Regions from separate parts of the Selenomonas sp. oral taxon 138 str. F0429 genome, predicted to be linked through region 1. Evidence: predicted binding sites of a transcription regulator. Region 1 holds the regulator's gene; the other holds the start of a gene.
What was found. Region 1 encodes HrcA, which represses chaperone genes, less so after heat shock. Its sites were predicted from a motif close to TGTTAGCACTCNNNNNNNNNGAGTGCTAACA; they were not measured.

Region 1 (12,102 bases):
TGTATTCCAGTTCCGTAAATACGGCGTGGACTACAGCAATCGCAGTTCTTTCCCCATTCCTGCGGGTCAGAACGCCATGTTCTACAAGTATCAGCCGGAACTCAAGCTGTATTCGACCCGTGCCTATGGCGATGCGAACGGCGCATTCTTTGGCGCGGCATCGGGCTTCCAGATCGTTGATGACGGCAATGCGAAGCGCCGTGCGCTCGACAAGACGGAGGTAGATTACATTCGCGCTCATGTAGGTGATTCGGGGACGCATAGTTTCGGTACGACGGTTCATACGAACGTCAATGCTGATATCAATACAACGAATGGCGAGGTCAAGAAGGCATCGACCGATGTCAATATGCGTTCGGGTGCGCATACCTACGGTTCAGATTCGACCATTCCCAATGAGAAGATCACTTATCAAGGGCACAATGACCTCAACTACAAGATCACAGTCGACTACCGCATCGTGCCGCGCGTCGTCACGGTCACGGGCAAGACCTCGACCGTAAATTACAACGGCAATCCGCACAGCTACACGGGCAACGCGGGGGTCACGTTCTCAAACTTCGCGAACAGCCAGACGGAAAATACAACGGGACTTCTCTCGGGTGCTGTTTCCTATACCCCGATTGCGGATGCGACGAAGACGACGGGCTATGCGCAGGGTGCTGTCCATGCGGGCGAGTACAGTGTTGACCTGAAAAACAGCACGCTCTCCGCGACGAACTACAAATTCAAGTACGTTCCAGGCAAGCTCACGGTGAAGCCCATCGACATCCACTTCACTGCGCCGAGCGGCGAGCGCATTTATGGCACATCGAACGACAACGTGACCATGACGTCGAGCACGACGCATACGGGCACGCTCCTTACGGGCGACAGTTTTGCGAAGTATACAGTCACGGCGGCGGATGGCGGCGGCAACGCCGTCACGGAGCGCACGGGCGTCGGCACTTACACTATGACCTTAAATGGTGCGGCGCTCGCCACGGGAAGCCGCAGCCTTGCGACGGACTACCATATCACGTCCGATCCCGGCACGCTCACGATCAAGAAGCGTGCGCTGACCCTCACGGCGGGCGACAAGTCACGCGTCTACGGTGATGCCAACGGGGCGGCGGGGTATATTAACAACACGGCGAAGGTCAACGTCGCTGCAGCTACCGCGACGACGGGACTTGTGGGCGGCGACGCCATCGACGATGTGACGGAGACGATTGACCCGTCGGCAACGGTTACGACGAATGCGGGCACGGCAGGTCTTTGGACAAAGGCAAGCGCGGCGCACTTCTCGTCGGGTACAGCAAACAATTACAACATCACCTACGTTGACGGACACTTCAACATAACGAAGCGGCCGCTGACGCTCGTCGCAGGCGACAAGAACCGCATCTACGGCACGGCGAACGCGACGGCGGGCTATGTTAATGGCACGAATCTCTTCCGCGTCAAGGCGGGCACGAACCTCGTCAACGGCGATACGGTTTCGACGGTCACGGAGACGATTGATTCGCGTGCGACCGTCACGACGGACGCAGGCACGGCAGGACTCAAGACGAAGATTGCAAATGCCGTCTTCGGCACGGGAAATGCCAATAACTATGACGTTCGCTACGAGGACGGCAATTTCGCCATCACGCCGCGCGACTTGACGCTTCATGCGGGCAGCAAGACGCGCATCTACGGCACGGAGAACTCGACCGCCGTCTATACGGGCGGCACGACGAAGTTCCGTGCCGACGCCGCGACCGCCACGACGGGACTCGTGAACGGTGACGCGGTCGCTGACGTCGATGAATCGACGGACGCCCTCGTTACGACGAACGCCGGCACGGCGGGACTCAAGACGCAGATTACAAATGCACGCCTCGCAGGCAATCGTAAGGCGTCGAACTACAACATCACCTATGTCGACGGTGGGTTTGCCATCACGAAGCGCGACCTCTACATCACGGCGGGTGACAAGAGCCGCGCTTACGGCGCAGCGAACAGTCTGGCGCACTATGTGAACGGCACGCGTCTCGTCAACGTGCGTCCGACAGATGCAGTAAGCGGACTCGTGGGCGGTGATGTGGTTTCTTCCGTTACGGAGACAATCGACCCGACCGCAACGGTTACGACCAACGCAGGTACCACGGGGCTTTGGACACGTTCCTCTGCGGCGCAGTTTGCGCACGGCACGGATGCCAATTACAATATTCACTACGCAGACGGCAGGTTTATCATCACGCCGCGCGAGGTACTTATCACGGCGGGCAGTGCCTCCCGTGACTACGGTGCACCGAATCCCGTCATAACCGCATACATGATCGAGCGTGGCGACCACACATCGCAGCGCGGTCTGCTCGTGGGCGACGACATCAGCGGCATCACATCGCACTATGATGCGGGTATGAACGCGACGACGCGCGGCGGCATCTATCGGGGCGTGATCCATGTCGATCCTGCTTCCGTTGAAAGTGGCTATGCAGGTGCGTCGGCACGTTCCAACTATCGCTTTAACTACGCACCCGGTAATTTGACGATTGCTATGCGCGGATTCGATATGAGTACGCCCGAGGGGGCTGTCGTAACGACGAGCAGTGCTGCTGCTGCGCAGGTAACGACGGGAACGACGAACGGTGGAAGCGGCGTGACGACCGCAGCCGTTCCGACTGAGAATCGCACGGGCAGCAATCCGCCCGCCGAGGGAGTAACTGTTCAGATGCCGCAGGATGCGTCACCGACGAACTGGGCAAATCGTGTTGTCCTGACGAATGGCAGCACGCCCGAGGCGCATGATTTCGTCGAACACAAGGACGGCTCGTTCGGGTTTGATCTCGGCAGGACGCGTGGTGACCGCGGGTTCCATCCTGAGAATCCGGCACACAATACGTCTGAGGCAATCCCTGTGCTCTTTACGGATGGCGGCTCGCGCGACCTTGACGGCATCTATACGGTCAACTATTCACCGGAGAAGCTGGCGATCAAGCCCTCCTCGAAGAAGGTTGACATCCCCGATCCGAAGGAAATCCGCAATACGTCTGCGCAGGCACTCAGCTTCCTCTACCAGACGACGAACGGCGCCTATGAGGTGACGTTTGGCAACGGCATTGTGACCCTCTATCCGCAGGATGAAGCGGCACTGTCGATCATCACGAACGAGGATCGCAAGGCGGAGCGCGCCGTGCTCTCCTCGGGACTGCTCACGGCGATTGAAGACCTCGGCGTGACGCCTGTAGAGATTCGCGCCGTCTACATCTTCAATGTATTGGATGGGCAGAGCGAAGAGTAATATGCCGTAATGCAAAGCCTCCCCCGTATCATCGAGGGAGGCTTTTCGCATGAAAAAATATTTGACTTTTTGTCATTTTTGCTCTTGACTTTTTGCTTTTTACCGTGTATATTCAGTATAGATTTTGATTAGCACTCAGTTTTAGAGAGTGCTAACAGAGATTGAAAGGAGAGGAGAGGGGTGAATGTCGGACGATCTGGACGCACGCAAGAGTCAGATCCTGTGGGCGGTCGTCGATGACTATATCGCATCGGCAGAGCCGGTCGGATCGCGGACACTCGCGCAGAAATACAATCTCGGCATCAGCCCTGCCACCATTCGCAATGAGATGGCGGATCTCGAGATGCTCGGCTACCTCGAGCATCCCCACACATCCGCCGGGCGCATCCCCTCATCGAAGGGGTACCGCTTCTACGTCGATGGTTTGCAGCCCGTCGCTCCTGTGACGGATGCCGAGAAAAAGAAGATACACGATTGGTACCACAGGCGCGTGCGACGCCTCGACGAGGTGTTTCAGGAGACGGCGCGCCTGATTGCGGACGTAACGCACAATGTTTCGCTCGTGCTCGCACCGCAGGCCGCGCAGTCGACGTTCCGCATGCTGCAGTTTCTGCCGCTCGACATGACGCACGCAATTGCCGTTCTCATGACGGATGCGGGCTTCGTCGAGAACCGCATCGTCGAGATTCCCGACGGTGCGACATTCGCAGATTTTCAGCGGATGGCGGGGGCAGTCAATGAGACGCTCTCGGGCAAGGCACTCAGCGATGTGACGAAGACGGATATGCGCCGCGTGCGCGATGCGATCGGCGATGAATCCATCTTCGTGGCCGCCGTGGAGGTCATGCACAGGGCGCTCGAAGGGCGCTCGGAGGATCGCCTCTACCTCGGCGGCACAGCACAGCTGCTCGGAAATCCCGAGTTTCAGGATCTCGAGCGCGTCCGTGCGATGCTGCTTGTCCTCGAGCGCGAGGATCTCGTGAAGGATATCCTCCACACGCACGCGGGCGAGGGGCTTGAGGTCACGATCGGCCGCGAGAACAAGAGCAGTACGTTCTGGGACAGCAGTTTTATCACGGCGACCTATCATGTCGACGGCAGGCTGCTCGGGACGATTGCGGTGCTCGGCCCCACGCGCATGGAATACGCGAAGGCGATGCGCATACTCGACTATGTAAATACGAATCTAACAGAGATGATCTATCAGCTGAAATGGTAGGAGAGGTGAACGGCTTGCAGGAAAAGGAAGAGATGACGGCAGAGGAGCAGCCCGTGGAGGATGTAACTGACACGGAGGCGGAATCTGCGGATGTAACCGTGGAGGATGTGCCCGCAGAGGAGGATAGGACGTCCGAACTAGAGGCACAGCTTCAGGAAAAGAACGACCGCATCCTGCGTCTTCAGGCGGATTTTGAAAACTTCCGCCGCCGCACGGCGAAGGAAAAGGAGGAGCTTGCAGCCGTTATCACGCAGAATATCCTCACGGATTTCCTGCCGCTCCTCGATAATTTTGAGCGGGCGATGGCGGTGGAGCAGTCCGATGTGGAGGCGTTCCAAAAGGGCGTGGAGATGATCTTCACGCAGCTGCGCGAGGTGATGGAAAAGCACGGGCTTGAAAACATCGAGGCAGAGGGCGCACCCTTTGATCCGAATGTGCATCAGGCGGTCATGCGCGTCGAGAATCCCGATGTGGAGGACGGCACGATCACCCAGGTGCTGCAGAAGGGCTATCAGGCCAAGGGCAGGGTCATCCGCCCTGCCATGGTGCAGGTAGCAGGTAACTAAGCAAATAACATCTATAAGATTTTGGAGGAATATAAAATGGCTAAAGTAATTGGTATTGACCTTGGAACGACGAACTCTGTTGTGTCGGTCATGGAGGGCGGAGAGCCCGTCGTTATTACGAATCCTGAGGGCAGCCGCATCACGCCGTCCGTCGTGGGCTTTACGAAGGACGGGCAGCGCCTTGTCGGTCGCCTTGCAAAGAATCAGGCGGTCTCGAACCCCGACCGCACGATCTCGTCGATCAAGCGCCATATGGGTGACCCGAACTATCATGTGACGATTGACGGCAAGAACTACACACCGCCCGAGATCTCTGCGATGATTCTGCAGAAGCTCAAGAGCGATGCAGAGGCATATCTCGGCGAGACCGTTACGCAGGCGGTCATCACGGTTCCTGCGTACTTCAACGACAGCCAGCGTCAGGCAACGAAGGACGCGGGCAAGATTGCAGGCCTCGAGGTGCTGCGTATCATCAACGAGCCGACGGCGGCGGCGCTTGCATACGGCCTTGACAAGGATCAGGATGAAACGGTGCTCGTCTTTGACCTCGGCGGCGGCACGTTCGACGTCTCTATCCTCGAGCTCAGCGAGGGCGTGTTCGAGGTCAAGGCGACGAACGGCGACACGATGCTCGGCGGCGACGACTTCGACAAGAAGATCATGGACTGGATGGTCGAGGAGTTCAAGAAGGAGAACGGCATCGACCTCTCGCAGGACAAGATGAGTGCACAGCGTCTCATCGAGGCGGCAGAGAAGGCGAAGATCGAGCTCTCGAGCATGAGCCAGACGAATATCAACCTGCCGTTCATCACGGCGGATGCCTCAGGTCCGAAGCATCTCGACCTCACGCTCTCTCGTGCAAAGTTCGATGAGTTGACGGCGGATCTCGTGGAGCGCACGATGGTTCCGACACGCAAGGCGATGGAGGATGCGGGGCTCTCGAGCAACGAGATCGATAAGATCATTCTCGTCGGCGGTTCGACTCGTATTCCTGCGGTACAGGATGCGATCCGCAAGATCCTCGGCAAGGAGCCCTCAAAGGGTGTCAACCCGGATGAGTGCGTCTCCATCGGCGCAGCAATCCAGGGCGGCGTGCTCGTCGGCGAGGTCAAGGACGTGCTGCTCCTCGATGTCACGCCGCTCTCGCTCGGCATCGAGACGCTCGGCGGTGTCTGCACGAAGATCATCGACCGCAACACGACCATCCCAACCTCGAAGAGTCAGGTGTTCTCGACGGCGGCGGACAATCAGCCGGGCGTTGAGATTCACGTTCTGCAGGGCGAGCGCGAGATGGCGGCGGGCAACAAGACGCTCGGACGCTTCCAGCTCACGGATATTCCGCCCGCACCGCGCGGCGTTCCCCAGATCGAGGTTAAGTTCGACATCGATGCGAACGGCATTGTCAACGTGTCGGCGAAGGATCTTGGCACGGGCAAGGAGCAGAAGATCACGATTCAGTCCGACAGCGGCATGAGCAAAGAGGATATCGAGCGCATGGTGAAAGAGGCGGAATCGCACGCCGCCGAGGACAAGAAGCAGAAGGAAGCCGTCGATGCACGCAATGCGGGCGACTCCCTCGTCTATCAGGCGGAGAAGGCGATCAAGGATCTCGGTGAGAACGCCGATCAGGCACTCGTCTCTAAGACGCAGATCGCGATTGACAAGCTGAAGGAAGCGCTCAAGGGCTCGGATATCGAGGCGATCAAGGCGGCGACCGAAGAGGCACGCCAGCCGCTCTACGAACTCTCTGCGGCGGCTTATCAGCAGGCACAGCAGGCGGCGGGTGCCGCAGGTGCCGCGCCGGGCACAGATACAAATGCGGGCGCACAGAGCGGCGCGCAGGATGACAATGTTGTCGATGCGGAGTTCACCGAAGTCAAGGATGATAAGAAGTAAGGTGGTATCGTGAGCGAGAAACGCGATTACTACGAAGTCCTGGGCGTCCAGAAGGGCGCCTCGGACGATGAGATCAAAAAAGCATATAAGAAACTCGCGCGCAAATACCATCCCGATCTCAACCGTGACGACCCGAAGACCGCCGAGGAGAAATTCAAGGAGGTCAACGAGGCGTACGATGTGCTGAAGGATCCGCAGAAGAAGGCGGCGTATGACCAGTTCGGTCACGATGCCTTCGACCCGCGTCGCGGGGGCGGTGCCGGAGGGGGCAACCCCTTCGGCGGTGCCGGCGGATTCGGCGGCTTTGACATGAATGACATCTTCGATATGTTCGGCATGGGTGGCGGCGGACGCCGCGCGCGCCGACAGGGTCCCGAGCGCGGCGCAGACCTGCGCTACGATCTCGAGATTTCGTTCGAGGAGGCGGCGTTCGGCAAGGAGGTTGAGCTCTCCATCCCGCGTGAGGAGAACTGTCCGACTTGCGGCGGTTCGGGCGCGGCGAAGGGCTCGAGTGCCGAGACCTGTTCGACCTGTCATGGGTCAGGGCAGGAGCAGGTCATGCAGCGGACGATGTTCGGCAGCATGATGACCTCGCGCACGTGCAGCCAGTGCCACGGCACGGGCAAGATCATCAAGAATCCGTGCGGTGACTGCCACGGCACGGGGCGCAAGCGCGTCACGAAGACCATCAAGGTCAACATCCCGCGCGGTGTGGACGACGGACAGCGCGTCCGCGTTTCGGGCGGCGGCGAGGCGGGTGTGCGCGGCGGGGCGAACGGCGATCTCTATGTATACATCTTCATCCGTCCGCATGAGCTCTTTCAGCGGCGCGGCAACGATGTCCTCATCGAGATTCCGATCACCTTCGTACAGGCATCGCTCGGCGATACGGTACAGGTGCCGACCCTCGACGGCGCAGTCGACCTCAAGGTGCCTGCGGGCATCCAGACGGGCACGGTGCTGCGCGTCAAGGGCAAGGGCATACCGAATCTGCGTGGCTCCGGACGCGGCGATGAGCACGTCCGCGTCAAGGTCACAACGCCGCAGAAACTCTCCGCAAAGCAGAAGGAACTCCTCAAGGAGTTCGCAGCGCTCAGCGGGGATGCGGTCAATCCCGAGCAGAAGAGCTTTACTGAGAAATTCAAGGATCTGTTTGCGTAATAGAGCGGCTGCGGCTTCATCTTGCCGCAGCCGCTCCTTTTGCGCATTGACATTACTTCGTACATTTGTTAGGATAAGCCGTATTGGTTTTGTTTAGGAAAAAAGCGTGTAGGCTTGGAGGGCTGGATGGAAAATGTCTACGCATTAGTCAAGCGTTTCTATCTGGCGCATGGGCGTGCGAATATCTTTGTGGCGCGCACGCTTGTCGAGCGCTATCTTCGTGCGGCAGCGTGGCGTGGGCGGAGCAATGAAGACCTCTGTACAGACTGGTACTGCATTGAGGACTTTCTCACAGTTATTCAGCGGCGCGATGATTCGCTTGCGCGGCTCTTCATCCGCATCGACTACCTCGCGCTCTTCTTCCGCTATGCGGATGCGCATATTGACCGACGTCCGCTCAAGCGACACGCAGAGGATTATTTTGCGCGCATGCGCGCCTTTCTGACCTATCTCGAGGATACGGGCGACTATGACATCGACATCGGCGAGCTGGATGCCGATCTCGAGATGTTCTACATCACGGGGCGGTTCCACCTGCCGGAGCGTGTCATGTGGGAGGAGATCGAGGGGCTGACGATCGAGGATATCGAGGAGGACGAGCAGATCGAGATGGAGGAGCTGAATATTCAGCTCAATGATCTCCTGCACCGCATCGGCGAGTATTTCCGGTGTTCCGCCTATCAGCTCGACATCGGCCGTGCGGCGACGATCTACACGGGCGGCCTCTACGATATGAACGAGTACGAACACGCGAGCGAGGAGGAAAAGGAAACCTTCTGGCTGCGGTTCTGGGACTATTTTTTCTTCGACTATCATCTCATTGCGACGGATGAGACGCCGATTGCGCACTACAGCGAGCATATGTGGAAGAAGCTCAGCTACGATGACCGCGAGATCATCGGCGATCTGCTGGCGGCGCGCTTTGCCGTACTCGCCGTGACGGAGGAGTACGACGATCACGTTGTCTGCCGCGATATTCTGCGCGATGAGGAGGTCGTGCTGCCGCATCCGGATATTCCGGGCTCGCTTTCAAAGAGCATTCTCTTCGGGCATATCTGCGACGAGGGGATGATGATGCTCAATTACATCACGGCAATCTCGGCGAGCAAGCGTCTGCAGAAGCGGATTGGCGACACGATTCAGCGCGAGTACAAGCTCTTCCGCATGCAGGCGCCTGAGGCAACGATGGACGATTTCCTCGAACGGGAAGCGGCGCTCGTGCGCCATACGATCCACGTCCTCTCGACGCTCGCGCAGCTCGATGTGCTGCCGCGCCGTCTGCTGCCGGCTGCCATTCCCCGCACGATCGACCCGCATGTGTGCGCAGAGGAACTCGGCGCACTTCAGATCATTGCGGACAAGATCGGCTTTAGCCGTCACTCACAGGTGCTTATGTGCGAGCTGTTTCTGGACTACGCGCAGTCCGATCTTGCGCGTGCAAAGACAGCGGAGACGCTGACGGCAACGATATTCCTTTTTGCGGAGATCAATGATATCGACCTTTCGCCGATCACGGAGCTCTATCATGTGCTCGGTTCGGATCAGAAAACGGTGCGTGCTGCGCTTGCGCGCATGCGTACGGCGCTGCGCTGTGTGACCTACGATCCCCGTTACCTCGGGGAGGAGGGCTTTGTGACGATGCTCTACAGCGTTGTTCACGGAGCAGCGAGTTTTTAAGGAAGCATTGCTTTCTTGGAGAGGAGGCTTCTATGGATCAGGATTCGCGTGTGCGGCCGATGAGCCGCGAGGAAAATGCCGCCTATCGTGGCGTAACGGTGGACGAGAGCGGCGCAGAGCCGCACGGGGAAGAGGAACAGGCGTGGGGCTCTGCGTACGGCGGTGCTCCGCACAGCTCCGTGCGCTATATCCGCATTGGCGGTGTGTCGCGGCGTCCCTCGCTCCTTACGAGCCTCCTCTGGGCGCTCGGCCTCGGGGCACTGCTTGCGCTCTTCATCTTTGTTGCGCTGCCTGCGATTGCGATGATTATCGTCGGCGTCCTCGTGCTCGGCACAATCGTCAGCCTCATCGGGCGCGGTCGGATCCTTTCGTGGGTCATGCGAAAGATGTACGGGAGATAGAAAGGGGATATGGAAATGAAGTCATGTGAAAAGTGCGGCGCCTCCATTGAGGATGGAGTCAAGTTCTGTTCTCTCTGCGGAGCACCGCAGGAGGAGGATCGGATGGCTGCTGAAGCAGATCCTGGGCAGGAGATGCATCCTGCTGCAGAACTGCAGCAGCATGGGACGCCTCCGGATACGCAGGAGAATAGGAAGAAACTTGAGAGCCTGCGCGAACAACTCTCCTCTACGCCCTATATCGGTGCGGCGATGGTGATTTTTTCCGTATTCATGCCGTGGATCTCGTTGGGGCGTATGTTCGACGTGACCATTATGGACATCAGCAAGGGGCTGATGCTCGCAATCATTTTTATCGGCGCCGCCTCGGCATATGCTATCCTCAAAAAGAAGAACTATGTTCTTTCAGCTGCAATGGGGCACGCGCTGCTGATCTTTGCCGTTATCGCTTTTATTCGGTATCAAAGCCTGCTGTCGGAGGTCAAAAAGACGATCTTTGGCGCGATGGCAAGTTCGGCAATCTCACTGGACTGGGGAGGGCTGCTCTTCCTCGCTGGGGCGCTTAATTTGTGTGTGGTGAGTGTTTTTCTGTATATGATCGAACAGTTACTGCTGCAGGGCGGTGCGTTCACAGGCGATGTGCTCTTCCGGACATGGAAGGAACTAGCATGTGCGAAGGTGAAGCTCACGTCGATTGAGGTGCCTGCGTGGGTCTACTCCCTGGTCATCGGCATTCTGCTCGTGCTGCTTTTCTCACAGTCCGGCATGAACCGCATGATGCACTGAGCAAAATCCATACAAGGGCTTTACAAAAGTCCCATCCTATGATATACTTCAATAAATTCATTTAAGATCTGGAAAGAGTGGGTGGAAGCCCACTCTTTCATTGCGTATGAGAAGAGGGAGAGCATGAGCGCGAAGATCGAGGAGCGCGTTGAGGAGATTGTGCGCGGTCTCCTGACCACTGTGCCGGAGTTGGAGCTGGTCGATGTCGAGTATGTGCGCGAACGCGACTACTATCTGCGTGTCTACATCGACAAGGACGGCGGAATCGATATCGATGACTGCCAGGCACTGAGCGAGCGGTTGGAGGCGATTCTCGACCGCGAGGACTTCATCCCCGATGCCTATATTTTGGAGGTGTCCTCGCCGGGGATCGACCGCGTGCTGCGCAAGCCGCGCGATTTCGAGCGCGAACGCGGCAAGCAGGTTGATGTGATGCTCTACGCGCCCTTTGACGGAAAGAAACAGTGGACGGGCGCACTCACGGACTGCGACGGCAAGATACTGACCATTGACGGCGGGATTCAAATCCCCATGGAACAGGTCTCACAGATACGTCTGCATATCGACTTTTAGGGAGGATTGGGTTTTGGCAAGAAAAAGCACCAAGGAGACGAACGGCGGAAAGGAGTTTCTGCAGACATTGCAGGAGCTTGCGTACGAGAAGGGCATCGATGAGGAAAAGCTCTTCCAGACCATTGAGGCGGCGCTGATCTCGGCATATAAGCGCAATTTCAGCTGCTCGGATCAAAACGTTCGCATCTCTCTGTCGCGCGAGACGGGCGCATTTCACGTCTTTGCCCGCAAGACGGTTGTCGAGGAGGTTGAGAGCGACATCACGGATATCTCCCTCGAACAGGCGCGTGCCATCAATCCGGACTACGATGTCGATGATGTGGTCGAGATCGAGATGACCCCTGCGAACTTCGGACGCATTGCGGCGCAGACGGCGAAGCAGGTCGTCATGCAGCGCCTGCGTGAGGCGGAGCGCAGCAATGTCTATGACGAGTACAAGGATCGCTCAGCGGATATCGTCACGGGCATTGTGCAGCGTGTCGAGGGGCGCAACGTGTTCGTCGACATCGGGCGTGCAGAGGCGCTGCTCATGGCGACGGAGCAGCTGCCGACGGAGGA
Region 2 (12,102 bases), on a different contig from region 1:
CGGCGTTGCAGCTGAGACCGAGGGCTATACGGGCATGGCGGGCATGCACGGTGCCTATGCCTCGAATATGGCGATTCAGGAGTGCGATCTCCTGCTTGCGCTCGGCACGCGCTTCAGCGACCGCGTGACGGGGAATACGGCGGCGTTTGCACCGAAGGCAAAAATTGTGCACTTCGACATCGACCCCGCAGAGCTGAACAAGAATGTGCGCGCGGACATCCCTGTCATTGGCGATTTACGCGAGACGCTGCCCGCGTTTGTGGATGCCGTGCGCGCGGTGCAGGAGGAGCTCAGCGTTCGCTACCGTCCGTGGCGCGGCGAGGTGCTCTCAATGGAGCGCGCCCATCCGCTCGGATGGAAGGCGTCGGAGGACATCCGCCCCGAGGAGCTCATCAGCCGCGTGCGTGAGCTTGTCGATGCGGATGCAATCTGTGTCACGGATGTGGGACAGCATCAGATGTGGGCGGCGCAGTTCTTTGGCTGTCACGACCCGCGTCGCTTTCTCACCTCGGGCGGACTCGGCACGATGGGCTACGGTCTGCCGGCAGCGATTGGTGCGAAACTCGCTTGTCCAGACAAGGAGGTTGTCCTCATTACGGGCGATGGCAGCATCATGATGAACTGTCAGGAACTTGCGACGATGGCGGACAACGACATCGATGTGAAGATTGTCATTGTGCACAACTCAATCCTCGGCATGGTCGGACAGTGGCAGCGCCTCTTTTACAGCCATCATTACTCCGCCTCGGAGCTCAAGGGCAAGACGGATTTTGTAAAGCTCGCTGAGGCAATGGGGGTCGCGGGCTGCCGTATCGAAACGCGGGAAGAGTTTGCGGAGGTGCTGCCGCAGGTTCTGCGCGCCAAGGGTGCGCGTCTCATCGATGTGATCGTACCCGAGGAGGCGGATGTCGTACCGATGGTGCCGGGCGGCAAGCGACTCGATCAGATGGTGCTCGGAGGGAGATAAGATGGATAAGTATTTGCTCGCCGTGCTCGTCGATAACAAGCCCGGCGTCCTCACGCATATCGCGGGGCTCATCAGCCGCCGCGCGTTCAACATCGAGAGCATCTCCGCCGGCTATACGGAGGAGGCGGATGTCACGCGCATCAACATCGTCGTCTCCGTTGCGTCGGAGAACGAACTGCGGCAGGTCGTTACACAGCTCTCGAAGCTGATCGACGTGGTGAAGATCGTCAACCTCACGCAGTTCGAGTCCATCACGCGCGAGCTGGTGCTCATCAAGGTACACGCGACGAAGGAGAACCGTGCGGAGATCATCGACGTGGTGAACATCTTCCGCGCGCGCATCGTGGATGTTGGCGTGGAGAATGTCGTCATTGAGCTGACAGGCGATGCAAAGAAGATCGATGCCCTCTCGGAACTGCTGTCCGACTACGGCATCATCGAGATCGCACGGACAGGGGCGATTGCGCTTTCGCGCGGCTCTGTGCCCGTCAAGCAGATGTAGTTTTTCGGTAGAGAAGGAGCGGTTTGACATGAATCTCAGGAAATGGGGGCTTCTGCTCCTGCCTGTAGCGTGCCTTTCGCTGACAGGCTGCGGACTGACGGGGGCGAGTTCGGATCGCGTCGTCTATGCAAACTACGACGATGCGGATGGTTTCTGTGCACAGATCAAAGATGCATTTGCAAACAAGGCAAAGGCGGACGGCATCGAGGTCGAGTTCCTCGACGCGAAGAACGACGGAAATATGCAGATTGACCAGCTGAACGAGGCGATTGGCAGGGGTGCGGGGGCGATTGTCCTGCTTGCAGCGGACGGCTCCAGCATCGTCAAGACCATCGAAAAGGCGAACGATGCGGGCATCCCGATCATCACGGTCAACCGCAGCGTTGCGGGCGGCAAGGTGCTCCGTGCCTACTCCGACGATGTGGAGGCAGGGCGTATGCAGGGGGAGTACATGGCCTCGCATCTGCCACCGAACGCGAAGATCGTGTATTTGCAGGGCGATGGGATGCAGAGCAGTGCCGTCGGCCGCTGGGATGGGTTCAAGGCAGCGTGCCTGGACAAGCGCCCCGACATTCAGCTGCTCTCGTTCGTGGATGCAGGATGGAGCAAGGCAGAGGCACTCAAGACCATGATGCTCTGGATGAATATGTTCCCCGAGATCAACGGCGTCGTTGCAGGAAACGATGAGATGGCACTTGGTGCAATTGCCGCGCTCAAGGGGGCAAACCGCCTCAGTGGATGCCTTGTCTCTGCGGTCGATGCCACTCCTGCGGGTCTCGCAGCAGTCGAGGCGGGAGAGATGGCGCAGACCATCAAGCAGGATGCAAAGGCGCAGGGTGAGGGGGCACTCACACTCGTAGAGGGCTTCCTTAAGGGAAATCCGCCCTCGGGTGACCTCGCCATACCGTTTACATCCATAACAGCGGACAATCTCGCGCAGGCGAAGTGAGGAGGGGAGTGCCATGAATTTACCATTCATCTCTGCGGAGGCAATGAAGGACTATGCCGTGCGGACAAAGGTGTTCATCCTGTCCGTATTCCTCTTGGCAGCCATCCTCGTTGTCGCGGTCGTCGGCATCTACTCGAACCATCAGGCTCAGCGGTCACTTGACGATATGTATCACCATAACCTCATGTCGACGCAGTATCTGAACGATGCAAATACGCGCTTGCGGAAAATCAGCGTCAACGTTCCGTACATCCTGCAGGAGAACATCACAGCGGATAACCGTAAGATTCTCGTGGATGATGTACTCGGCAATCTTGCGGTGATCCGCCACGATATGGAGGAACTGAAGGAGATCGATACGAGCGATCGCGCACAGGCGACGATCGCGGAACTGGAAAAGAATCTGAGCGTCGCGACGGACAAGGTCGGCGCGGTCAACAATATGGGGACGACACCCGAGGATCGTGTCGCGATCTTTGACAATCTCGCTTCGCTCACTGTCATCTCAAGCAATATGGCGGTGCTCACGCCTGACAACGTATTCCAGGGGAAGCAGCTCTTTGAGGCGAACAATGTACGCTATGAGCGTACGGTCTATAGCTTTGCCATCATCATCGTCATTGCAGTAGGTTTTGGCATCCTCGTGTCGCGGCGCATTGCAGATAATATCTCCGATCCGCTCGTTGCCTCCATCGGACATCTGAGTGCTGTCGCGTCCGGAGACCTTTCGCGTGAGATTCCGCGCGAACTCTCTGACCGTGCGGATGAAATCGGTACGGTCGTCAAGGCACTCGGAAAGATGCAGGGCTTTATGAAGCAGGTGCACGAGGAGGCGGAGCAGACCGATGCGATGGTTGCCGAGCTTGAGGAGATGCTGCAGGGGCTCAACAATGACACGCAGGACATGTCTGCCGTGACCGAGGAGATGTCTGCAGGCATGGAGGAGACAGCGGCGTCCACCTCCAGCGTCCAGCATCTCAGCGAGGGGCTCAGCGAGGGGATCAAGGGCGCGGCGGATGCAGCGCATGCCAGCGAGGCGTATACGCGTGAGGTGGAGCAGCGCGCTGCCGATCTCCAGACGAGCATGGAGCAGTCGCGCCTGAACACACGGCAGATCTACGGCGGCACGAAGGCCTCAGTGGCAGAGGCCATCGAGTCCGCGAAGGTCGTCGAGCAGATCGACCAGCTCACACTCGAGATTTCCGAAATCGCCGAGCAGACGAACCTCCTAGCGCTCAACGCGAGCATTGAGGCGGCGCGTGCGGGCGAGCAGGGACGTGGCTTTGCCGTGGTCGCGGGCGAGGTCGGCAAGCTCGCCGAGCAGTCGCGCGGCACGGCAGAGAAGATCAAGGGGCTCACGGGGCAGGTCACGGGCTCCGTGCAGGCACTCTCAAGCGGAACTTACAAGCTGCTTAGCTTCATTGACGAGAATGTTCGCAGCGACTACGACCTCATGGACAAGACGGCTGAGCAGTATAAGGGGGACGCAGAGTATTTCCGGAAGACAGCGGAGGTGACGACCTCGCGCTCGCGGAAGCTGCTCGACTCCGTCAGCGAGATGAACGCGGCGATGGAGGGCATCCGCAACGCGACCCACGAGGGCGCGGAGGGCAACACACGCATTGCGGAGAAGGTCGTCAGCATGGCGGCCGAGTACGAGAATATCCTTGCCAAGATTCAGAGCTTCAAGGAGGGGACGGCACGCCTCAAGAACCTTGTGGCGGCGTTCAAAGAATAAGATTTCACGACAAACAACAAAGAGCTTTTCGCGGCTCTTTGTTGTTTTTTTGACTTTTTTACAAAAAACTATTGACTTTTTGACTTAAAACCTTTACTATAGACATCGTAAGTTAGCACTCAGCAAATGAGAGTGCTAACACGATGAAAAATTGTTATGAAAACTAGGAGGCAGATACCATGATTAAGCCACTGGGCGAACGTGTTGTCATTGAAGTCGCGGAGAGCGATGTCACGACGGCGAGCGGCATTGTGCTCCCCGACACGGCGAAGGAAAAGCCGCAGAAGGGCAAGGTCGTTGCCGTTGGCACAGGCAAGCTGCTCGATAACGGACAGCGTGCAGAGATGGAGGTCAAGGTCGGCGACGGCGTTGTCTTCTCAAAGTACTCGGGCTCCGAGATCAAGGTGGACGACAAGGATTACCTCATCGTTCGTGAGAGCGATATTCTGGCGATTCTGTAATAGATAAATTTTGGAGGCAGTATAAATGGCAAAGCAGATTCTGTTTGACGAAGAGGCACGCCGCGCACTTGGCCGTGGTGTGGATGCACTTGCAAACGCGGTCAAGGTCACGCTCGGCCCCAAGGGACGCAACGTCGTGCTCGACAAGAAGTATGGCGCGCCGACGATCACGAATGACGGTGTGACGATTGCACGCGACATCGAGCTCGAGGATCCGTTCGAGAACATGGGCGCACAGCTCGTGAAGGAAGTTGCGACGAAGACGAACGACATCGCGGGCGACGGCACGACGACGGCGACCCTCCTCGCACAGGCGATGATTCAGGAAGGCATGCGCAACGTCGTTGCGGGCGCAAACCCGATGATCGTCAAGAAGGGCATCGAGACGGCTGTCAAGACGCTCGTCGAGGAGATCAAGAGCAAGGCGCAGAAGGTTGAGACAAAGGCGAAGATTGCACAGGTTGCGGCAATCTCCTCCGGCGACACCGAGGTCGGCGACCTCATCGCAGAGGCAATGGAGAAGGTTGGCAAGGATGGCGTCATCACAGTCGAGGAGTCCAAGTCCATGGACACGAACCTCTCGGTTGTCGAGGGCATGCAGTTCGATCGTGGCTACATCTCCCCGTACATGGTGACGGACACGGAGAAGATGGAAGCCGTCATGGACGATCCGTACGTACTCATCACGGATCGCAAGATTTCGTCCGTTGCGGACATCCTGCCGGTGCTCGAGCAGGTCGTAAAGCAGGGCAAGCAGATCGTCATCATCGCTGAGGATCTCGACGGTGAGGCACTCGCAACGATCGTTGTCAACAAGCTGCGCGGCACGTTCAAGGCGCTCGCAGTCAAGGCTCCGGGCTTCGGCGACCGCCGCAAGGCAATGCTCGAGGACATCGCAATCCTCACGGGCGGCACGGTCATCAGCGAGGAGATCGGCCGCAAGCTCGACAGCGTGACGCTCGAGGATCTCGGCCGTGCACGTCAGGTTCGTTCCTCCAAGGAGGAGACGACCATTGTCGACGGGGCAGGCGACAAGGCACAGATTGCGGCGCGTGTCGATCAGCTCAAGAAGCAGATTGCAGAGACGACGTCCGACTTCGACCGTGAGAAGCTGCAGGAGCGCCTCGCAAAGCTCTCCGGCGGCGTAGCTGTCGTTGAAATCGGTGCGGCAACGGAAGTCGAGATGAAGGACAAGAAGTACCGCGTCGAGGATGCGCTCAATGCAACGCGTGCAGCGGTTGAAGAGGGCATTGTTGCGGGCGGCGGCACGACGTTCATTGACATCCTCCCGGCACTCGACAAGATCCAGGCAGAGGGCGATGTGAAGGTCGGCGTTGAGATCGTCAAGCGCGCAATCGAGGCTCCTGTTCGTCAGATTGCGGAGAATGCAGGCCTTGAGGGCTCCGTTGTCGTCGACAGCGTGAAGAAGGCAGGCGATGGTGTTGGCTTCAACGCACTTGAGAACACCTATGTTGACATGATCGGCGCGGGCATCGTGGATCCTGCGAAGGTTACGCGCTCCGCACTCCAGAACGCAGCGTCGATCGCGGCGATGGTGCTCACGACCGAGACGCTCGTCACGGACAAGCCGGAGCCTGAAGCTCCGATGCCGGCAGGTGCGCCGGGCATGGGCGGTATGGGCGGCATGATGTAAGCCCTCCGCGCAGCGGTCTGATGTAAATACGAAAAGGTACGTTTCTTTACAAATGGAAACGTGCCTTTTTTTTGCGATAATGTTTACGCAAATTCAGTGAAAGTGATATTGTATGAATAGAAATGCGGTGCTATACTAAGTTCAGCACACAGCTGTAGATGTTCCACCGATGGGTGGGCGAAAGGAGTTTCGCAATGCTGAATATGGACAAGAAACTCGCCAAGCGCGAGGAAGAGGGCAAGATCATCCGTGCCGGCATCGTCGGCGCAGGTCAGATGGGGCGCGGTATGGTCACACAGATGGCGCTCATGAAGGGGATCATGCCCGCCATCGTCTCGGATATCAAGTTTGAAAACGTCATCAACGCCTTCCACTATGCGGGCATCAGCGACGAGGATATTGCCGTTGCAAAGACGCTCGAAGAGGCGAACCGCTACATGGAGCAGGGCAAATACGTCGCGACGGAGAACTCGGACTTCATCTCGCATGCGAACCTCGTTGAGGTCGCCATCGACGTGACGGGCGTGCCCGAGGTCGGCGTCAAGATCGCAATCGATGCGATGAACAACAAGAAACACGTCGTCATGATGGATGTCGAGACGGACGTCGTCATCGGCAGCTACCTCAAGAAGCTCGGCGACAAGAACGGCGTCATCTACACGGGCTCGGCGGGCGATGAGCCGGGTGCTGTCATGGAGCTTTTCTCCTTTGCGCGTGCGATGGGGATGGAAGTCGTGGTCATGGGCAAAGGCAAGAACAACAAGCTCGACTACGATTGCAACCCCGACACCGTACTCGAAGAGGCAACGCGCCGCAAGATGAGCCCGCGCATGCTCACCTCGTTCAAGGACGGCACGAAGACCATGGTCGAGATGACCGCCATGTCAAATGCGACCGGCTTCGTCCCCGATGTGATCGGCGGCCACGGCCCTGCGGCCTCGCCGAAGGATCGCTGCGCCGAACTCAACGAGATCTTCAAGCTCAAGAAGGACGGCGGTATCCTCAGTAAGCATGGCGTCGTTGAGTATGTCAACGGCATTGCGCCCGGCGTCTTTGTTACCGTGACCACGAAGAACGAAGAGATCGCGTATCAGATGGGCTATCACAGCATGGGCCCCGGCCCCCTCTGGACGCTCTACCGCCCCTATCACCTCTGCAACCTCGAGACGCCGCTCACCGTTGCGAGTATTGTCATCGACGGCGAGCCGACCATCATCCCGCTCGACGGCCCTGTCAGCGAGTGCATTACCGTCGCCAAGCGCGACCTCAAGGCGGGTGAGACCATCGACGGCATTGGCGGCTACACAACCTATGGCTCGATTGCAACCGCGCAGGAGACCTATGAAAAGGGGTACGTCGTCTATGCGCTTGTCAACAAGAACACGCGCATGAAATGCGATGTCAAGAAGGGCACCCTCCTCACCCTCGACATGGTTGACCTCGACACCTCGACGCAGCTCTATCAGGTACGCAAAGAGCAGGACAAGATGTATAACAACGGTTATGCGCTGAAGTAACTCATCGCCGGTATAACGAAAAATCCCTGCGGCATTGCTGCGGGGATTTTTTCGCTGTCTGGTTTTGTGCCTACTCAGAATGTCATGTGTACGCCGCCGCGCCAGATGCGGCCATCGTAGGCGAGCGCGTCGCTCTCCTTGTCGAAGATGTTGTCAATACCGAGGTAGGCGCTGAACTGCTCGTTGAACTTCTTGGTAACAACGAAGTTCGTCAGTGCGAGAGCCGCGTCCTTATAAACGGTGTGCGCAGCCCTGCCTCTGCCGACCTGCTCCGCATAGCGGTAGCCTGAGATCCAGTCCTGCCAGAGTGTTGCGTTCCAGCCATGACGCGGGTCATCGTAGCTGAGCTGGAGGCTCGCCTTGTGGCGGGCGCGTCCCATTAGGCGCGTGTTAGTCTTATCGTCCTGTGCGTCGAGGTAGGTATAGAGCCCACGCAGGGCGAAGCCGCTGCCGAGATCCTGTTTCGCCTCAAGCTCGACACCCTGTATCGTGGCGCTGTCGATGTTCTGATATGTACCAGTTGAGAGGATAGTAGGCGGCGGAGGACCGGGGATGACGGTGTTGACTACATTGACGTTGATCAAGTCTTCCACTTTGTTGTGGAAGTACGTGAGCTTACCGAAGGTCTTGCCGCGCTCGCCCTCGATTCCAAGGTCGAAGTTCAGCGCCTTTTCGGGCTTCAGATCGGGATTTCCAACAATATGGACATTCACCCGCGCAGCAGGTGTATGCCGCCAGTCAAAGTAGAGTTCGCTTGCCGTCGGAGCGCGGTAGGCAGTGCCAACATTCGCCTTGAAGCGCAGTCCTTTGCTCATTTTGTAAGTTGTGCCGAGCTTACCCGTCACCTCGCTGCCGAATACGTCGCTGTGATCCCAGCGGACAGACGGGATGATCGTCCAGCGCGGGCTGGCGAGCCACTCATCCTGCACATAAAGTGCGGCAAAATCCATCGAGCTGTCGCCAAGTTGATTGGTCACACCTTCAAGCGTCGTTGTCTTGGAGCCTCTGATGCGCGTGCTCTCGTAGTCCTCCTTGCGGTATTCGCCGCCGACGGTCAGCAGATGATCCTTTGCGATCTGCATGGAGCGTCTGCCGTCGAAGATCAGGGAGTTGTACGTCATATCGTCAAAGCTGTGGAGGCTGCCGTTGGTGCGGCTTCTTGTTCGCTGATTCTTGTCAAAATAGGTATAGTACACTTGCATCTCATAGTCGCCGCGGCTGTCGCGTCCCGAATACTTTGCGCCCGTCGAGATGCGGTCATGGTCGTAGGTTGTTTTCTGCGTGGCGGAGTCCTTCATGTCGAGATCTTCCTTCAGATAGTCGAAGAAGACATCGAGCCACTTGTCCCTTGCCACGTCCATACGGCCGTCGATGTTGAAGAAATACTTCTTGCCGTATATATTACTGATCGTGTCGGTACCGCGCTCGCGCACGCCCGTGCGCTTGAAGCTCGTGCTGAACGCCCATTTGCCGACCTTGCCGGAGTCGAGACGGAGACCTTCATTGTTCTGGCGCGTCGTCCAATCGAGGGTAACAGAGGTCTGCGCCTCGGCGGGGCGCTTCCGTATGACGTTGATGACGCCGCCGAGCGCCTCCGAGCCGTAGAGGGAGCTGACCGCGCCGCGCACAATCTCGATCCGTTCCACGTCGTCCATGTTGACGCGTTGCAGCTCATAGTAGTTCATCGTCTCGCTCGTATTCTCCGTACGGACGCGACGTCCATCGATGAGGATGAGCGTCTGATTTGTATTCATGCCGCGGATGGCGGAGCGGTTGCCGACCATCGTGTTTTCCTGCAGATCAATGCCGAGGGCGAGTTTGAGCGCCTGTACAAGGTTTTCCGCGCCCATCTTGTCGATGTCCGCGCGCGTGATGACCTCGACGGCGCTTGGTGTCTCCTTGATCTCCTGCTCCGTGCGGGATGCAGTAACGATAATCTCATCTGTTCGCACGTTCGTATTGGATGCACTTTCTGCAGCATAGGCGGGAACAGACATCGCGCCGAGGACGGCGGCGGTCAGAAGGAGTCTTTTCTTTGTGTGTCTGTGTAACATCTTTTCATCTCCGATCACTGTATATCAAAACTGTCTGCACCGAGTTCCATGTGCGAAACAGCGGCGCAGGCCCTGCTTTTCGTTCTGCTCTCCTATGAGTGTGTGCTGTTTTCCTGTGGATTCCTCCTTTCACTGTGATGCAGGATACATGATGTCTGCGAGCGTTTGGAGTGCATCCGCAGCGCGGATACCCGGGTTCACCGCAAAGAGATCATACGGCAGTACGTAGACGCGGCCGTTCTTCACTGCATCGACATCGGCCCATGCCTCGCTTTCCTGCAGATCGCGTCGCATCTTCGGTTCGAGGGTCTCTGCAGGACCATGTACGATAACGAAGATGACGGCTGGATTCTCGCGTGCGACGAACTCCATGGAGAGCGGCAGGTAGGCGCCGTCTCCGTCCGCGTGATCGGCAATATTGCCGCCGCCTAGCATCTCGATCAGACCGCCGGTAAAGCACTTTGACGTGCCCATGTTAAAACTGTCGGGCGCCCCGAAGACGAGGAGATTCTTCGGCGGCATACGCCCTTCGGTTTTTTTCTTTACGGAATCGAGCTTTTGCTGAATCGCTGCAATTTGTGTCTGGGCATTCTCTTCGTGTCCTGAGAGCTTGCCATATAGCTCGAGTGCGCCGAACAGTGAGGGGACGTCATCGAGCGCTCGAATGTAGAGCGGTACGCCTGCATTGCTAAGTGTTTCGACGAGTCCCGTGTGAAATGGTACATTCGTACCAATGACAAGATCCGGATGCAGCGCGAGGATCTTTTCGATATCGGGCTGATGTATGATGCCGACCTCTTCTGCGTCAGCTGTCTTTTCCTTTACCGTTTCGGAGAATACCTGTGAGGTCGGCTTCCCAACAATGTTTTCGGCACCGCCTGCTGCGACGTAGAGGTCGAGGTTTGAGGGATTGAGGATGACGACGCGTTGAGGATGCGCCGGGAGTGTGACTGAGCGTCCTGTACTGTCGGTTACCGTGAGCTCCGTTTCTTCCGGTGGCGCCTGCTCGTGCGGCCAGAGAAGGAAGAGGGCTGCCGACGCAAGACAGAGAATCGCTGCAATGATACCGAATTTTCGCATAGGAACCTCCGTGATGTATAGGTGATTATGTGTGTGAGGGAGCGCTTTGCTCATGCGCAAGATCCTTTGCAACACGCTCCGGCAGGCAGAGCTTCGTCTGACGCCCTGCAATCTCGATATCGCTGACGCGGCTCTCCACACCGTAAAGACCACGCACGAGTTCGCGTGTGAATACGGCGTTCGGCGACCCGTCTGCGAGAATCTCTCCGGCGCAGACGGCAATGAGCCGCTGCGCGCTGCGTACGGCCTGGTTGAGATCGTGCAGCACCATGACAACGGTGAGGCCGAGCGCATCGTGAAGCTCTTCCACGAGCTCCATGAGAGCGAGCTGGTGACGGATGTCGAGATACGTCGTCGGCTCGTCGAGGAGCAGTGCCTCCGGCTGTTGGGCAAGCGCCATCGCAAGGCGTGCCCGCTGACGCTCACCGCCGGAGAGGGCGCGGATCGGGCGCATGGCAAAGGACTCCATTCCAGTTCGCATCAGTGCCTCACGACAGATATCTCCGTCCTCTTTTGAAAACGTATCCCAGAACTTTCGATGCGGCAGCCGTCCCATGTGAACGAGTTCGAGCACCGTGATGTCGTCCGGGGGATCTGCACTTTGTGGAAGAAAGGCAATCCTCTGTGCGACCTCCCGCTCCGTTCTGCTCCAGATATCCGTGCCGAGGAATTCGACCACTCCACTGCGCGGTTTCAAGAGCCGGGCAAGTGCCTTGAGGAGCGTCGATTTGCCTGAGCCGTTCGGCCCGATGATGGCGGCGATCTCCGCGCGCCGAATGGAAATGTCGACGGCGTGAATGATCTCAGTACTGCCGTAGCTAACGGAAAGATCGTGTGTGCGCAGCAGTTCCTCCATGTCGTCACTCCCTTCTCATGCCCTTCTTGAGCAGGTAGAGAAAGAAGGGGGCACCCAAAAAGGACATGAATACGCCGACGGGGACTTCGATCGGAGCAAATGCGACGCGCGCTGCAGCGTCTGCACCTGTCACCAGCGCCGCGCCCCAGACCGCTGAGGCGGGGAGCAGCCAGTCGAAATCAGAGCCGGTCAGCAGACGTACCATATGCGGTACGACGAGACCGACAAAGCCAAGCATGCCGGCGGCGCTCACGGCAGACGCGGCAAGCAGCGCAGCGAGCAGGAGGAGGATGAGTCGGGCACGCGCGACATTTACACCGAGGC

Region 2: the regulator HrcA is predicted to act here: its motif matches at 4,267-4,297, upstream of groES (co-chaperone GroES).

Annotation. Positions count from the first base shown of each region.
Region 1 is NZ_KB290925.1:78,278-90,379, reverse strand. Features, by position in the region: gene HMPREF9163_RS00455 (filamentous hemagglutinin N-terminal domain-containing protein) at 1-3,268, shown strand, start outside; gene hrcA (heat-inducible transcriptional repressor HrcA) at 3,453-4,487, shown strand; gene grpE (nucleotide exchange factor GrpE) at 4,481-5,053, shown strand; gene dnaK (molecular chaperone DnaK) at 5,090-6,949, shown strand; gene dnaJ (molecular chaperone DnaJ) at 6,959-8,110, shown strand; gene HMPREF9163_RS00430 (hypothetical protein) at 8,237-9,787, shown strand; gene HMPREF9163_RS00425 (hypothetical protein) at 9,820-10,188, shown strand; gene HMPREF9163_RS00420 (zinc-ribbon domain-containing protein) at 10,204-10,971, shown strand; gene rimP (ribosome maturation factor RimP) at 11,095-11,544, shown strand; gene nusA (transcription termination factor NusA) at 11,558-12,102, shown strand, end outside.
Region 2 is NZ_KB290947.1:79,045-91,146, reverse strand. Features, by position in the region: gene ilvB (biosynthetic-type acetolactate synthase large subunit) at 1-967, shown strand, start outside; gene ilvN (acetolactate synthase small subunit) at 969-1,469, shown strand; gene HMPREF9163_RS07370 (sugar ABC transporter substrate-binding protein) at 1,498-2,418, shown strand; gene HMPREF9163_RS07365 (methyl-accepting chemotaxis protein) at 2,432-4,156, shown strand; gene groES (co-chaperone GroES) at 4,336-4,617, shown strand; gene groL (chaperonin GroEL) at 4,643-6,271, shown strand; gene HMPREF9163_RS07350 (NAD(P)H-dependent oxidoreductase) at 6,466-7,788, shown strand; gene HMPREF9163_RS07345 (TonB-dependent siderophore receptor) at 7,863-9,842, opposite strand; gene HMPREF9163_RS07340 (ABC transporter substrate-binding protein) at 9,972-10,922, opposite strand; gene HMPREF9163_RS07335 (ABC transporter ATP-binding protein) at 10,948-11,778, opposite strand; gene HMPREF9163_RS07330 (iron ABC transporter permease) at 11,783-12,102, opposite strand, start outside.